Linked DNA regions of Cystobacter fuscus DSM 2262. The protein of the gene in region 1 interacts with the protein of each later gene in a pairwise test. Links are inferred from orthologs where the notes say so. Each region holds a gene or a part of one and is shown on either strand. Other genes may lie near its edges.

Region 1 (7,166 bases):
GCGGGCCTGCAGCGCGGCACGCGCCTTCTCCGCGCGCTCCACCCGGAGCTCCATCTCGACGCGCAGCCGCTCCGCCGTCACCGCGCGCGTCTCCGCGTCCACGCGCGCCCGCTCCAGCTCCTCGGCCTGGGACTCGGCCTCGGAGCGCGCCTGCGTCGCGCCCTCCAACCGGGCCTCCCATTCCTGATGCCGCCGGGACAGGGCCACCTCGCGCATCTCCGCTTCCTCGCGGGCGCGCAGCTGGCTCTCGGCCTGGGCGAGCGCCTCGTCGCGCTCCTGCTCCGCCTTGCTGGCACGCGCCTCCGCGCGCAGCCGGGCCTTGTCGGCCGCCTCGGCGCCCTGCTGCGCCCGAGCCCGCTCCCGGGCCTCCGCCTCCGACTGGGACTCCGCCTCCGCCCGCGCCGCGTCCGCCGCCTCCGCCCGTGCCTCCGCCTCCGCCCGGGCCTGCATCTCCGACTGCACGCGCGCCTCCGCGGTGGTGCGGGCCCGCGCCTCCACGTCCATCCGCGCCTTCTTCTCGGCGTGGCCGCGCGCCTCGGCCTCCGCCCGGGCCCGTGCCTCGGCCTCCACCCGGCTCTCGGCCTGGGCACGCGCCTGGGCCTCCGCCGCGGCGCGTGCCTCCGCCTCCGCCCGGGCCCTGGCTTCCTTCTCCACACGCGCCGACAAGTCCTTGCGCGCCTTCGCCTCCGCGTGGGCTCGCGCCTCCCACTCCCCGCGGGACTTCGTCTCCGCCTCGACGCGCGCCTCCGCCGCTTCCCGCGCCTTGCGCTCCGCCTCCGCCCGAGTCTCCGCCTCCGCGCGCGCCGCCCGCTCCTCCTTGGCGCGCGCCTCCGCTTTCACCCGCGCCGCCCGCTCCTGCTCGGCCCGCGCTTCCGCCGCCTCCCGCGCCGTGCGCTCCGCCTCGGCCCGGGCCTCCGCCTCCGCTCGCGCCGCCCGCTCCTGCTCGGCCTGGGCCTCCGCGTCCACCCGCGCCGCCCGCTCCTCCTCGGCTCGCGCCTCCGCCGCTCCCCGCGCCGCCCGCTCCTGCTCGGCCCGCTCCTCCGCCTCCCGCAGCGCGGCCTGCTCCTCCTCGGCCCGGGCCCGCGCGTCCACTCGCGCCGACTGCTCCTCCCGCGCCCGTGCCTCCGCCCGCGTTCGCGCGGCCCGCTCCGACTCCGCCCGGGCTTCCGCGTCCCTCAGCGCCGCCCGCTCCTGCTCGGCTCGTGCCTCCGCCCGGGCGCGCGCCTCCGCCGCGGACGCCACGCGCCGTTCCGCCTCGAGGCGCTGTCGCCGCTCCTCCTCGAGCTGGCCTCGCAGCTCCTCGAGCCGCTGGTGGAGTCCGGCGGCATCCTCCCGCCCCGTGCGCGCCTCCTCCAACCGCCGCTCCAGCTCGCGCCGCAGCGTGGCCTCGCGCTCCCGCTCCCCGGACAGCTCCTCGAGCCGCGCGCGCTGCGCCTCGGCTTCCCGCCGCAGCGACTCCTCCCGGCCCGCCGCCTCCCGCGTCAGGCGCTCCCGCTCCAAATTGAACGCGGCCTGCCGGTCCGCCAGCGCATCCGAGTGCTGCTGCAGCGAGAAGTGGAGCTCCTCCGCGAACGCATCGGCTTCCGCCCGGTCGCGCTCCGCTTCCTGCAGCGCCTTCTGGGCGGCGTCCCGTTCGGCCTGGAGCTGCGCGAGCCGCCGCTCCGTCCGCATCAGGCGCACTTCCAGGACGGCGAGGGCCTCCTCCGCCGGGAGCGCTTCCTCCTTCGCGGGCGCTCCCACCGCCAGCCCCGGCGCGGGCTCCGCCACGGCCCTCGGCGCGCCCTCGCGAGCGGGCCCGGATGCGGCCTGCTCCGGCTCGGAGTCGAACCAGTCCGCCGCGCTCTCCTGCTGCGGTTCCTCCCAGGACTCGGGCGCGTCACCTTCCGTCGGCAGCGGCGCGTCCTCCGGGACGGGCTCCAGGTCCGAGCCCTCCAGGAGCCGGGGCGACTCGGGCGCCAGGGCCCGTGTCTCCGCCTCGCGCAGGGCCGGCGTGGGCGCCACGGGCGTGGGCTCCACGTCGAAGAATCCCTCGTCCCCGAGTTGGGGCCCGGCCCGGGCGGCGAGCTCGCCCGGCGAGAAGTCATCGGAGGCTTCCAGCCCATCGCGTGCACGGGCCCGTGCCGATTCGATCTCCAGCTGCGCGAGCCGCTCGGCCTCCGCGCGGGCCTCCGCCTCGAGGTCCACCGTCTCCGGGCTGAGGGCCTTCACCGGAGGCAGCGGCGGCAGGGGCTTGACCGGATCCGGCGCCAGCACGGGGGCCGACACCGGCCCCATCTCCACCGGGCTCACCGCGGTGATGGTGGGAATGGTGCGCCCCGAGCTGACGGCCTGCTCCGTCTGCCCGAAGAGGGACTCCGCCTCGCCCTCCGGCTCCAGCTCGGCCGGCACCGGCGCGGGCTGGGCGGGGGCGAAGACCTCGGGCGGAAGCAGCGGCAGGGGCACTTCCCCCGTCAGCCCCACGTGGGAGAACAGCTCATCCGCGTCGAGCGCGAACGGGGACGCGGGGAGCGCGGGCTCGCTCCCGGAGGCGCGGCCCGGCCCGGCCTGCCGGGGAACGAGCCCCGGAGGACCCGAGCGCGGCGGGAGCGGCTCCAGTGGCTCGAGCGGAGGCTCCGGCTCCTCGTCCTTCACCACGAACCAGCCCTCGGGCCCGGAGGGCGAGTGGATGAGGGTAGACACCTGCGCCACGAAGTTGGCCCCGTCCAGGGGCAGCGGCGCCACCGGGGCCGCGCTGCCGGCGACGGGCTCGCCCAGCAGCAGCACGCGCGCCAGCCGCATGTCCGGGTGGAGCCCCAGCTCCTCGAGCACCAGCGGACCGCGTCCTCCCTCCACCCCGGGGGCGAGGACGATGAGCGCGGGCAGGTGGTGGCCAAAGGCGATGAGCGCATCCGCCACGGACGTGGCGAGGATGACCTCATGGCCCTCGCGCGTGAGCAACCGCCGCACGGTGGCGATGATGGCGATGTCGTCGTGGACGAGGAGAACCGATTCAGCCATTGGCAGGGGGCAGCAGTCTACAACATGGCCGCGGGATCCACGTCGATCGTCACGCGCACCGCGGAGGGAATATCGACCAGTTTCGCCTCCAGCCTGGCCAGCAGGGGCGCGAGCGCGGCGTGGGTGGGCGCCTTGAGCAGCAATTGCCAGCGCGTCTTGCCCCGGATGCGGGAGATGGGCGCCACGGCGGGCCCGAGCAGGCGCACCCCCCAGGAGGCCGGAGGCATGTGCCGGCCGATGAAGTCGCCGAGGAAGCGGGCGACACTCGCGGTCTGCTCGGGGCTCTCGCCCTCCAGCCGCACCGCCGCCATGCGCGTGTAGGGAGGCCAGGACAGCGCGCGGCGCCGCTCCAGCTCGCCCTCGGAGAAGCCCTCGAAGTCGTGGGCGAGCATGCGCCGCACGGGCTCGGCGTCCGGGTTGTACGTCTGCACGAGCACCCGCCCCGGATCCTTGCCGCGTCCGGCCCGGCCGGCCACCTGGGTGAGCAGGTGGAAGGTGCGCTCGGAGGCCCGGAAGTCGGGGATGGCCAGCGACGTGTCCGCCATCACCACGCACACGAGCGTCACCCCGGGGAAGTCATGTCCCTTGGCCACCATCTGCGTGCCCACCAGCACGTCGATCTCCCGGCGGGCGAAGGAGGCGAGCAGCTCGGTGAGGCGCTCGGCGCTCGTGGCCGAGTCCCGGTCCAACCGCGCCACGCGCGCCTGGGGGATGCGCTCGGCGACCTCGGCCTCCACGCGCTCGGTGCCGATGCCCAGCTTGAGCAGGGGCCCGGTGCACTCGCGGCAGTGCTCGGGCACGCCGTGGGACTCGCCGCAGTAGTGGCACACCAGGCGATTCTGTGAGCGGTGGTAGGTGAGGCACACGTCGCAGTCGCCGCACTTCACCGACGCGCCGCACACCTCGCACAGCAGGAAGGTGCTGTGGCCGCGGCGGTTGAGGAAGAGGATGACCTGCTGGCCGCGCCCGATGGTCTCCGCCATGGCGTCGAGCAGGGGCTGGGAGAGGATGGGCGCCTCCTGCGTCTGGAGCGGATCCTTCGGGCGCTCCTGGCGCAGGTCCACGCACTGGAGCGTGGGCATGGGCCGGTCATCCACGCGGTGCTTGAGCTCGAGCTTGCGGTAGCGCCCGCGGCGGGTGTTCTCCAGCGTCTCCAGGGACGGGGTGGCCGAGCCGAGCACCACCACGGCACCGGCCTGCTTGCCGCGCACCACGGCGAGGTCGCGCGCCTGGTAGCGCAGCTTGTCCTCCTGCTTGAAGGACGGGTCGTGCTCCTCGTCCACGACGATGAGGCCGAGGTTCTCCACGGGGGCGAACACCGCCGAGCGCACGCCCACGGCGATGCGCACCGTGCCCTTGCGCAGGGCCTGCCAGTGGAAGAGCCGCTCGCGGTCCTTGAGGGCCGAGTGCAGCACGGCCACGTCGGCGCCGAAGCGGCTGCGAAAGCGCCCGACGAGTTGCGGCGTGAGGGCGATCTCCGGCACCAGCACGAGGCTGCCCTTGCCCTGCTCGAGCGCGCGCTCCACGGCGCGCAGGTACACCTCGGTCTTGCCGCTGCCGGTGACGCCGTGGAGGAGGAAGGGCTGGAAGCCACCCGTGTCCACGGCGACGTGCAGTTCCTTCACCGCGGCGTCCTGCTCGGGGGTGAGGTGCTCGGGACGGTTCTGGCCGAGCCCCTCGCGCACGCCGGGGGCGAGCACCACCTGCTCCAGCCGCACGAGGCCGCGGGAGGCCAGCTTGCGCAGCGTCTCGCGGGCGCCGGGGATGGCGTGGGCCACCTCTTCCACGGGGACGCGACCGCCCACGGTGAGCAGGTAGGCCAGGGCGGCGGACTGGGCGGGGGCGCGGCGCAGGGCGGCGGGGGCCTCGGTGACGAGCGCCTCGGCGAACTCCTGCACGTCGGGCTTGGCCTCCTTTTCCTCCTCGGCCTTGGTGAGCCCGGGGGGAAGAGCGCCCCGGATGACCTCGCCGAGCGGGTAGCGGTAGTGCTCGGCGGCGAAGCGCAGGAGCGCGATGAGGTCGGGCGGGAGGGAGGGCGAGTCCTCGAGCACCTTGAGGATGGGCTTGAGCTTGACGTTGGCGCCCTCGGCGGGGGGAGCGGCGGGGCCGAGGAAGAAGCCGAGCGTCATGCTCCGGCCGAAGGGGACGAGGATGCGCTGGCCCGGCGAGAGCCTGCCGGACAGGGTCTCGGGGACGGAGTAGGTGTACTCGCCGCGGACGGGGCGGCCGACGGCGACGGAGGCGAGGGAGGGGGCAGGCACGGTGACTCAGGGGCCACTGTAGCGGCGGCTCCTGACACGGGTAGTTTCCGGCCAGGGGAGCCCCTTTCCCCTCGGTCGGAAATGTTGACATCAGGGAGCGACGGACTGAGGCGACCTCTTGGGTTTGGCGCCCGGCATGTAGCACTTGCCCTGGTACTCGGCCGTATCCGGATCGCAAGGAGGCTCCTGGTCCAACCGCACCCAGCACCCGCCGTTGATCTCCACGACGCTCCGATTGCGCTTACAGGGCGGAACCGCCTGATCGCGGAGGGGCTTGTCGGGCATGGGATAGGTGAGGGCCACCGGGTCCGACTCCGCCAGATCGACGAAGGACGAGGCGTCCTCCTGGGAGAAGGAATCCGAGGGCGCATCGCGCAGGAGAGGAGTCGACGGAGCGGAGAGACTCACCAGCAACCAGACGCCCAGAGCGAGCGAGAGCCCGGTCCAATTCGCGGCCGTGCGGCCCGAGCCCTGACGTGAGGTGGAGGGAGGCGGAGACAGGCCCGAAGCGAGGTGCGCCCGGAGCCGGGAGCTATCCTCCACGCGCGAGACGGCGGCGGAGGTGAGCACGAGGATGTCCGCCAGTTCCGACACAGGCATGGACGCGGGAGCCTCCTCCACCCTCACGGTCACCGAGGTGGGTTGCGGCTGGCACAAGAGGGAGACCCGCCAGGGTCCCTCGGGCTGCCACTCCACACGGTCCGTGGGCAGCAGTTGCAGAACTGGCGTTCCCGTCTCCACGTCCCACGCGTCGTGAAGGCGGCCCAGGCTTGGCCCCACCTCGTCGTAGGCACCGCCCCGTTCGAACGGCCCCCACCCACTCCCCTTCCCTCGCTTCTCGTTCGCCACGTGCACTCCAATCAGGTCGGCGCCCAGCGGAGCGAATTCGACCCATCACGTCAACACAAAGCACAGGTCTTGTCGGGTAATGGGTCCACCTGAACGAAGCAGTGGAGACCCATGCCTCAACAAGCCATGGGTCTCCACGAATGGAGGAGCGCTCGGGCTACTGAGCCTGGGTGAGCCGCAGCTTCAGTTTACTGACCCCATCCGAGGAGATGGGAATTTCGACCGAGCCATTCACGAAATCCGCCTCCTTGAAGGAGTAGGAGGTGGTGAAGATCGGATCATCGAAAAAGGCATCCACATCGATGACATTGATACTCACCGGAGTCTTCAACAACTCCGCTGCCGTCGTCACACAGGCCCCATCGACCCACGTCGGCATATAGCTGACGGACTCGGAGGTCCGCCTGTTGACCACGACACCTGCCATGGGGCACCCCAATTCAATGACGACATCAGGAGCCGAGCCATCAGCATCCCACGACTCTCCATCCAGGGGATCCAAAAGTGGAACCGATGCGCTCTGAGGCTGAACCGACCAGTTCCTGGCCGGGTCCGCAAGACAAACCCAGTCACTGGATGCATCCTTCTGGCAACTCTCGAGCGGCTTACACATCGCGCAATCAGCCCCAAAGCTTCCACACACTTCTCGAGACTGAACGCGGTAGCAGACATCCGCGAGGCAGCAACCATCCTCACAGTTCTTGGGGGAGCACTTGGGCTCCGTAGGTGTCACGACGCCAGGCGTCTCGTCCTCCCCCTCGCCACAATCGGCACCCATCAACGGAAGCATGAGCAAAGCAAACACGAACAAACGCGAAATCTTCATTCATTCCCCTTTAAACTACATCTCCGAAGAAGCACCCAACTCGAGCGCCATTAACAGTTGCCCCTGTTCGTCCTGAATCCTCCCAGAACGAATCCGACCAAAGGGAATACTGACCAGACTCTGGCTTCGACCAAATGGCCTCGACGAAAGAGAGACACTGACCGGCCGACCCGTTGCGACCGCGCGAGCTTCTACGTCCCACACGTATCCCACGAGGTGCATCTGACCATCCG
Region 2 (7,045 bases), on another replicon or contig:
TTCTTCTGGAAGGGGGGCAGCGAGGTGCGCAGCTCGCCGGTGAACAAGTCTCGCGTGAAGTGCCAGAGCTGCACGGGGATGGGCTCGTCGAGGCCCACCGCGCGGCGCAGCGCCTCGCGGTCCACCTGCGTGGCCTGCTCGCCGAGCATCACGTCGATGGGGTCTCCCGGCACGAGGTGGAGGAAGAGCGAGACGAGCAGCAGCGCGCCCACGCCCGAGAGCAGCGTGGAGAAGAGCCTCCTCATGGCCCCACCTGGCGGGCACGCGCGAGCGGGGTGAAGAAGCCATGGGGGCTCGGCTCGAAGTCCTGGAGGCGCCGGGAGACGACGGCCACCGAGTCCTCGTGCCACAAGGGCACCACGGGGACGAGTGTGTCCAGGCGCTCCTGGGCCCGGGCGTAGAGGCGCAGGCGCTCGGGGGTGGTGACGCGGCTGGCCTCGTCGAGCAGGGCGTCGAGCGCCGCGTCCTCCAGCGCGCCTCGGTTGAGCCCGCCGAAGTGGTTCTTCTCCGAGGGCACGTTGGCCGAGTGGTACGCGCCGCGCATCAGGTCCGGCTCGACGACGGAGGCCCACTTGAGGGTGAAGAGCTCGAAGTTGCCCCGGCGCACGTCGTTGAAGAAGGTGGCGAACTCGAGCGAGCGCACCTCCACGGCCACGCCGCCGAGGCCCAGTTGCTCGCGCAGCACGAGCGCGATGGAGCGGCGCAGCCGGTCGGTGCTCGTCTTGAGCTGGAGCGTGAGCCGGGGAGCGCCTCCGGGGCCGTCCGGATCCGGGTAGCCCGCCTCGTCGAGCAGCCGGGCCGCCTCCTCGGGGGCATGACGGCAGCCGGCGACGGGCGCCCAGGCCCAGTTGGTGCGCGGCAGCAGACCCTGGGCGGGTTGGGCGAGGCCGTGCAGCTTGTAGGTGACGAGCGGCTCCACGTCGATGAGCTGGCAGAGGGCGCGGCGCACGCGCGCGTCGGCGAGGGCCCCCTCGCGCAGGTTCATGCCCAGGTAGGCGAGGCCCGTGCCCGGCCGGGTGAGCACGCGCAGGGAAGGCTCGCGCTCCAGGGTGGGCAGGGTGGCGGGGGAGAGCGCGTTGAGCACGAGGTCCGCGCGGCCCTTGAGCAGCTCCAGCACGCGTGTCGTCTCGTCGCGCACCACGCGGAAGTGCAGCCGGGGGATGGCGGGCGCGCCCCGGAAGTAGCCCGCGAAGGGCACGAGCGTCAGGTGTTCCTCGTCCGGCTGGGACTCGAAGCGGAAGGGGCCGGCGCCCACCGGGGAAGCGTCCTGGGCCTGCTTGAAGGCGGCCGACGCGCGCCGGGCCGGGAGGATGCCCAGGGACAGGTCCGCCAGCAGGGGCGCGAAGGGCTGGCGCAGGTGGAAGCGCACCGTGCGCGCGTTCTTCACCTCCACCCACGCGAGCGCCGAGTAGCGCTCGGCCCGGGGGCTCGCGAGCGCGGGCTCCCTCACGCTGTCATAGGTGGCCTTCACGTCCCAGGCGGTGAGGGGGCCGCCGTCGTGGAAGGTGAGTCCCGGTCGCAGGGTGAACTCCACGAGCGTGGGGCTCAGCTCCTGGAAGGACTCGGCGAGGTCGGGCACGGGCCTGCCGCGGTCATCCACGGTGACGAGGCCAGGGGTGAGCAACTGGGACAGTCGCTGCCCCATCGCCGTGAGCGCGAGCCGGCTGTCGAGGCTGTCGGGTGGCGCCTCGATGAGCACGGTGATGCCCTCGGGGGCGGGCTCGGCGCGGCAGCCGCTCCCGAGCGCCATGACGAGTGCCATGACGAGCCCCAGGTGGGCGGATCGGAGTGGCGGGGGCATGCAAGGCGTGTTGTGACACAGAACACGTCGTGCGCGTGCCCCTACCCGTGCTTGCGTCCGTCATTACTTTTCCCTTCTCACCAGAGGAGTGGGTCCATGGACAAGGCAACGGGAGTGGCGCTCGTGACGGGCGGCAACCGGGGACTGGGGTTCGAGGTCTGCCGGCAGCTCGGTCAGCGGGGCATGCGGGTGTTGCTCTCGGCTCGGGACATCGCCGAGGGGGCCAAGGCCACCGCCGCGTTGCGTGAGGAGGGCCTCGAGGTGAGCTTCGAGCCCCTGGACGTCACCTCCGAGGAGAGCGTCGCCCAGCTCACGGATCGGCTCGCACGTCAGGAGCTGCGGCTCGCGGCGCTCGTCAACAACGCGGGCATCGCCCTGGAGGGCTTCAACGCGGATGTCGTCGAGCGCACGCTCGCGGTGAACTTCACGGGCGCGTTGCGCGTCACCGAACACCTGCTGCCGCTCATGCGCGAACACGGCCGCATCGTCATGGTGTCCAGTGGGATGGGCGCGCTGGAGGGCCTGCCACCCGCCCTGCGCCAGCGCATCGATCCTCCCCCCTCCAAGGACGCGCTGGTCGCCTGGGTGGACGAGTTCGCCGCCGAGGTGCGCGCCGGTCAGTTCGAGCAGAAGGGTTGGCCGGGCTCGGCCTACCGCGTCTCGAAGCTGGGCCTCAACGCGCTTACCCGGCTACTGGCCGAGGAGTTGAAACCCCGGCGCGTGCTCGTCAACGCCGTCTGTCCGGGCTGGGTGCGCACGCGCATGGGTGGAGCCCGGGCCACGCGGGATGTGGAGCAGGGGGCCGACACCCTCGTGTGGGCGGCGCTCCTCCCTCCCGAGGGCCCCACCGGACGGTTCTTCCGGGATCGCCAGCCCATCGCCTGGTAGCCGATTCCTTCTGCCCGGCGGTGGGCTCCTCACGTTGGGCAGCGATCAATTCCCGGCCCCGCGCGGGCATGCTTTGCCGCCTGGTGGAAGACCGGGCACCCCGGAGCTGGGGTGCTCGGGAGTGTCTCTCTTGCCGCCCCAGACTCCCCCTTTCATAATGCCCATCACCTTCCCCGGAGAGTGTGTGCAGGTCCCCCGAGCCAGAACCCTCTTGGCCGTGACGATTGCCTTTTTCGTCGCCCATCCGCGCGTGAGTGCCGCCGCGGATGACAAGAAGCGCGCCGAGCGCGAGGCCCTCAAGGCGTCGTTGTTGCAGGTGCTGCAGCGCGACCCCCTCAACGCCAGCCGTGTGGGCGTCCACATGATGAGCCTCGACGACGGCGGGGTGGTGTTCAGCCACAACGCGGACGAGCTGCTCAACCCCGCCTCCAACGTGAAGCTCGTCACCTCGGCGGCGGCGCTCTCCACGCTCGGGCCCGAGTTCCGTTTCGAGACCGAGTTCCTCGTGGAGACGGAGTCCGATGGCCTCAAGGCCAAGACGCTCTACGTGCGCGGCAAGGGCGACCCCTCCATCACCACCGAGCGGCTGTACGGCATGGTGGGCGACCTGTTCCACACGGGCCTGCGCGAGGTGCAGGACATCGTCGTGGACGAGGCGTGGTTCGACGACGAGCGCACCCCGCCGGGGTATGACCAGGAGGACTCGGACCGGGCCTACATGGCGCCCACGGGAGCGCTGAGCCTGAACTGGAACGCGGTGGGCGTCTTCCTGCGTCCCGGTGAGCGCCTGGGCGCCAAGGGCGTGGTGGAGGTCGAGCCGCCCAGCGACTACTTCGTGGTGGAGAACACGCTCACCACGGGCGACCGGAAGGCGCGTCGCTTCTCGGTGTCGTCGGACGCGGCGGGCGCGCAGCAGAAGATCATCGTGCGCGGCCAGGTGCCCGAGGCCGGCGGCGCCATGAGCGTGTACAAGAAGATCGACAACCCGCCGCTCTACTTCGGCCAGACGCTCAAGCAGATGCTGGTGGCGCGGGGCGTCAAGGTGAAGGGCAAGGTGAAGGCGGGGCTGACGCCGCAGCGCGCGAAGCTCGTGTTCGTGGCGCACTCGGACACCTTCGACGTCGTGCTCAAGCGGCTCAACAAGCTGTCGAGCAACTTCATCGCCGAGACGCTCCTCAAGACGATGGGCGCGGAGGCGCGGGGTGCTCCGGGCTCGTTCGCCAAGGGGCTGGACGTGGTGGAGGACTTCCTCGCGCGCGAGGTGGGCATCCCCCGCGGCACCTACGTGATGAAGAACGGCAGCGGGCTCAACGACGCCAACCGCTTCTCCGCCACGCAGCTCGACCGCATCCTCCGCTACATGTACGAGCGCTTCCCGCTCGCGCCCGAGTACCTGTCCTCGCTGGGCATCGCCGGCAAGGACGGCACGCTCCGCTACCGTTTCGACGGCACCGAGGCGGTGGGCCGGCTGCGCGCCAAGACGGGCACGCTGGAGAACGTGTCGGCGCTCAGCGGCTACGTGCAGGCGGCGGGCGGCGAGAAGTTCATCTTCTCCATGATGGTGAACGACTACCCGGGCCGCTCGGGCCCGGTGGTGCGGGGCCTGGACGCGCTGGGCTCGGCGGTGGCCTCGGTGGGCTCGACGATGGGCCCCGGGCGCGCGGTGGCCGAGCTCGCCAGCGGCGAGAAGTCCAGCAGCCCCATGGGCGAGATGAGCAGCCGGGTGAAGACGTACCTCGCGCTGAGCAGCCAGCATGACCCGCGCAACATCGGCTTCCTGCGCACGGCGTGGCGCAGCGAGCGAGACCCCGCGGTGCGCGCGGTGGTGGCCGAGGGCCTCTACCAGTCCAACCCCCAGGACTACCTCGGGGTGCGCACACTCCTGGACAGCTACTCGGCGGGCGCGGAGGTGTACGGCCGGCTGCGCACCGTGGCGCGGGAGCTGTCGGTGGAGGTGCCGGGCCTGGGCAGCCTCGTGGAGCTCGCCGCGAGCGGCAACGTCGAGGCGCTCTCGCGCGTCGCCGAGCTGGCCGGGGCCTCCGCGGGCGACAACCTCGCCGAGGGGGAGATGGCCGAGGGCCTGGGCGCCATCGCCCGCTCGGCGCCCGAGGATCTCGTGCTGGCGCTGCGCGCCGCGAGCGACAAGGATCGTGAGGCGGCCACCACGCTGCTCGCGCGGGGCCTCGTGCAGACGGGCGAGGCGGAGCACCCCTTCTGGAAGGCGCTGCGCAAGAGCCTGGGCGCGTCGGATCCGAAGGTGGCGGAGTTCTCCCGCTCGCTCGAGGGCCTGATGTCGCGCAAGGTCGCCGAGGCCAAGGCGCCCCGGGCCGAGCCGCCGCTGGGCACGCCCGTCCTGGCCTCTCCGCCCGTCATCGGTACGGGCCTCTCGGAGACCCGTCCCGGCGGGTGAGGGCCCGCCCGCTCGCCCTCCCTCCTTCCCTTCTTCCGACCGTCCGGGAAGGGTGGGGGCTGAAGCCCTGTTCAGGTGCTTGTCAGCCCCTTATGGTAGGGAAAGTAGCGTGAGCGGCATTCTCGCTCTTGGATGTAGGTAACTGGCCCGTGGTGGGCCGGTGCTCGAGAAAGGACGGCATCATGGCTGGAGGCGTCAACAAGGTCATCCTCATTGGCAACCTGGGGGCGGACCCGGAAGTGCGCTTCACCCCGGGCGGACAGGCGGTGGCCAACTTCCGCATCGCGACCAGCGACAACTGGACCGACAAGAGCGGCCAGAAGCAGGAGCGCACCGAGTGGCACCGCATCGTGGTGTGGGGAAAGCTCGCGGAGCTGTGCGGTGAGTATTTGAAGAAGGGCCGCCAGTGCTACATCGAGGGCCGTCTGCAGACGCGCGAGTGGACGGACAAGGAGAACCGCAAGAACTACACCACCGAGGTGGTGGCCAACGCGGTGACCTTCCTCGGCGGCCGTGACGGCGCGGGCATGAGCGGTGGGGGCGGCGGCGGTGGTGGCGGGGGCCGCGGTGGGGGCTACTCGCAGCAGCGCGGCGGTGGCGGCGGCCAGTCCCAGGGCGGCGGCTACGACGACTACGGCGCTCCTCCCATGGACGAGGGCGGTGGCCCCATGGGTGGCGGCCACGGCGGGGACGACGACATCCCGTTCTAGGGCCTGCCCCTGAAACACCAACGGCCGCTCCCGGGAGACCGGGGCGGCCGTTGTCGTTGCGGGCGCTCGGCGGGGAGCGCCCCGGGGCTTCAGTGCATGTCGCCCTGCGACTGGACGATGGCGTTGCGCGCGTCGATGACGGCCTGGGTGCCACCGGCCTGGTACATGGCGAAGAGCACGCCCCAGCCCATGGCGAGCAGCACGAGGAAGATGACGATGGACCACGGCTCGAAGCGGCGCATGGAGCGCTCACTGGCCAGCAGGCCCCAGCCCATGGCGAAGCCCTGGAGGCCGTTGGCCAGGTGGTACGCGGTGCCGAGGATGCCGAGCACGTAGACGACGATGGTGGGCGTGTGCCAGTGCATCTCGTAGGCGATGGCGGCGAAGGGCTCGGCCGCGCCGTGCACCAGCCGCGGCTGGAGGAAGGCCAGCCACATGTGGGCCCCGATGAAGCCAAGCACGCCCACGGCCGCGGCGCGCTGGAGGATGTACTTGAGGTTGCCGTAGTTGGGGTAGGCGCCCAGGTTGGGCCGGAAGCTGAACAGCCGCGCCACGCCCCACACGGTGTGGATGAGCAGGGGCAGCAGCACGATGATGAAGGTGAAGATCATCGAGTACGGGTGCTTGTACTCGGTCACTGCGGACTGCCAGGCCTGGGCGCCTTGGAAGGCGGCGAGGTTGTCCCACAGGTGGTTCACCACCCAGATGCTCAGCGGCACCACGGCGAGGAACGAGCCCAGACGGGACTGGATGAAGGGCGTCTTCTGGGGGAGGGCGTCGGCGGCAGCGGCTTGGGTGCTCATCGGAACTCCGGACGTCGCGCGGCCTGGGGGGTCGCGCCAGGAAGTCAGTCGGACGGGGCGTTATAGCCCGTCCTGGGGCCGGGGTAGGATTTTCCGCCATGGGAAGACACCTCCGGGGCACAGGGCGGTAACCGGGAGGTATCAGCGGGGGTGATGACTGGGTCCGGCTCCACTGTCCGGGTCCCTGGCGGGGGGGCCACCGGGGGAGCGCCCGGGTGCGCATTGTCATTGGCGAGCGCTTCCGGGGGAGGCAGGCTATTGCCCCCTCATGGCCGATGAACTCGTCAGTGGCTTGTTGAAGGAGACCGACCTGCGCGTGGTGCTCGTCACCACGAGCGACCTGGCCCGCCGGGCGCGCGAGCTGCACCGCTCGGCGTCGGCGTCGGCCTCGCTGATGGCGCAGGCCCTCACCGCCGGGGCCCTGCTCGGCTCG

Evidence for each region.
Region 2: the proteins of priA (region 1) and D187_RS23745 interact in binary tests that used the Escherichia coli proteins (3 or more experiments, as listed by UniProt). The link is inferred for Cystobacter fuscus DSM 2262 from one-to-one orthologs.

The regions. Positions count from the first base shown.
Region 1 is NZ_ANAH02000009.1:39,793-46,958, reverse strand. The notes cover bases 2,637-5,568. They hold priA (replication restart helicase PriA), read right to left. Parts: upstream 5,259-5,568; coding sequence 3,015-5,258; downstream 2,637-3,014. Other genes in these bases: D187_RS16480 (hypothetical protein), read right to left, coding at 5,349-5,568; D187_RS16490 (coiled-coil domain-containing protein), read right to left, coding at 2,637-2,997. In the rest of the region: more of D187_RS16490, read right to left, coding at 1-2,636; more of D187_RS16480, read right to left, coding at 5,569-6,107; D187_RS55185 (hypothetical protein), read right to left, coding at 6,265-6,933; D187_RS52395 (FAD-dependent oxidoreductase), read right to left, coding at 6,949-7,166.
Region 2 is NZ_ANAH02000013.1:269,110-276,154, forward strand. What follows is about bases 4,235-7,045. They hold D187_RS23745 (single-stranded DNA-binding protein), read left to right. Parts: upstream 4,235-5,281; coding sequence 5,282-5,809; downstream 5,810-7,045. Other genes in these bases: dacB (D-alanyl-D-alanine carboxypeptidase/D-alanyl-D-alanine endopeptidase), read left to right, coding at 4,235-5,099; D187_RS23750 (succinate dehydrogenase/fumarate reductase transmembrane subunit), read right to left, coding at 5,899-6,612; hslO (Hsp33 family molecular chaperone HslO), read left to right, coding at 6,881-7,045. Also shown: D187_RS23725 (ABC transporter permease), read right to left, coding at 1-245; D187_RS23730 (ABC transporter substrate-binding protein), read right to left, coding at 242-1,762; D187_RS23735 (SDR family oxidoreductase), read left to right, coding at 1,898-2,689; more of dacB, read left to right, coding at 2,874-4,234. UniProt on the Escherichia coli protein: Plays an important role in DNA replication, recombination and repair. Binds to ssDNA and to an array of partner proteins to recruit them to their sites of action during DNA metabolism. Acts as a sliding platform that migrates on DNA via reptation.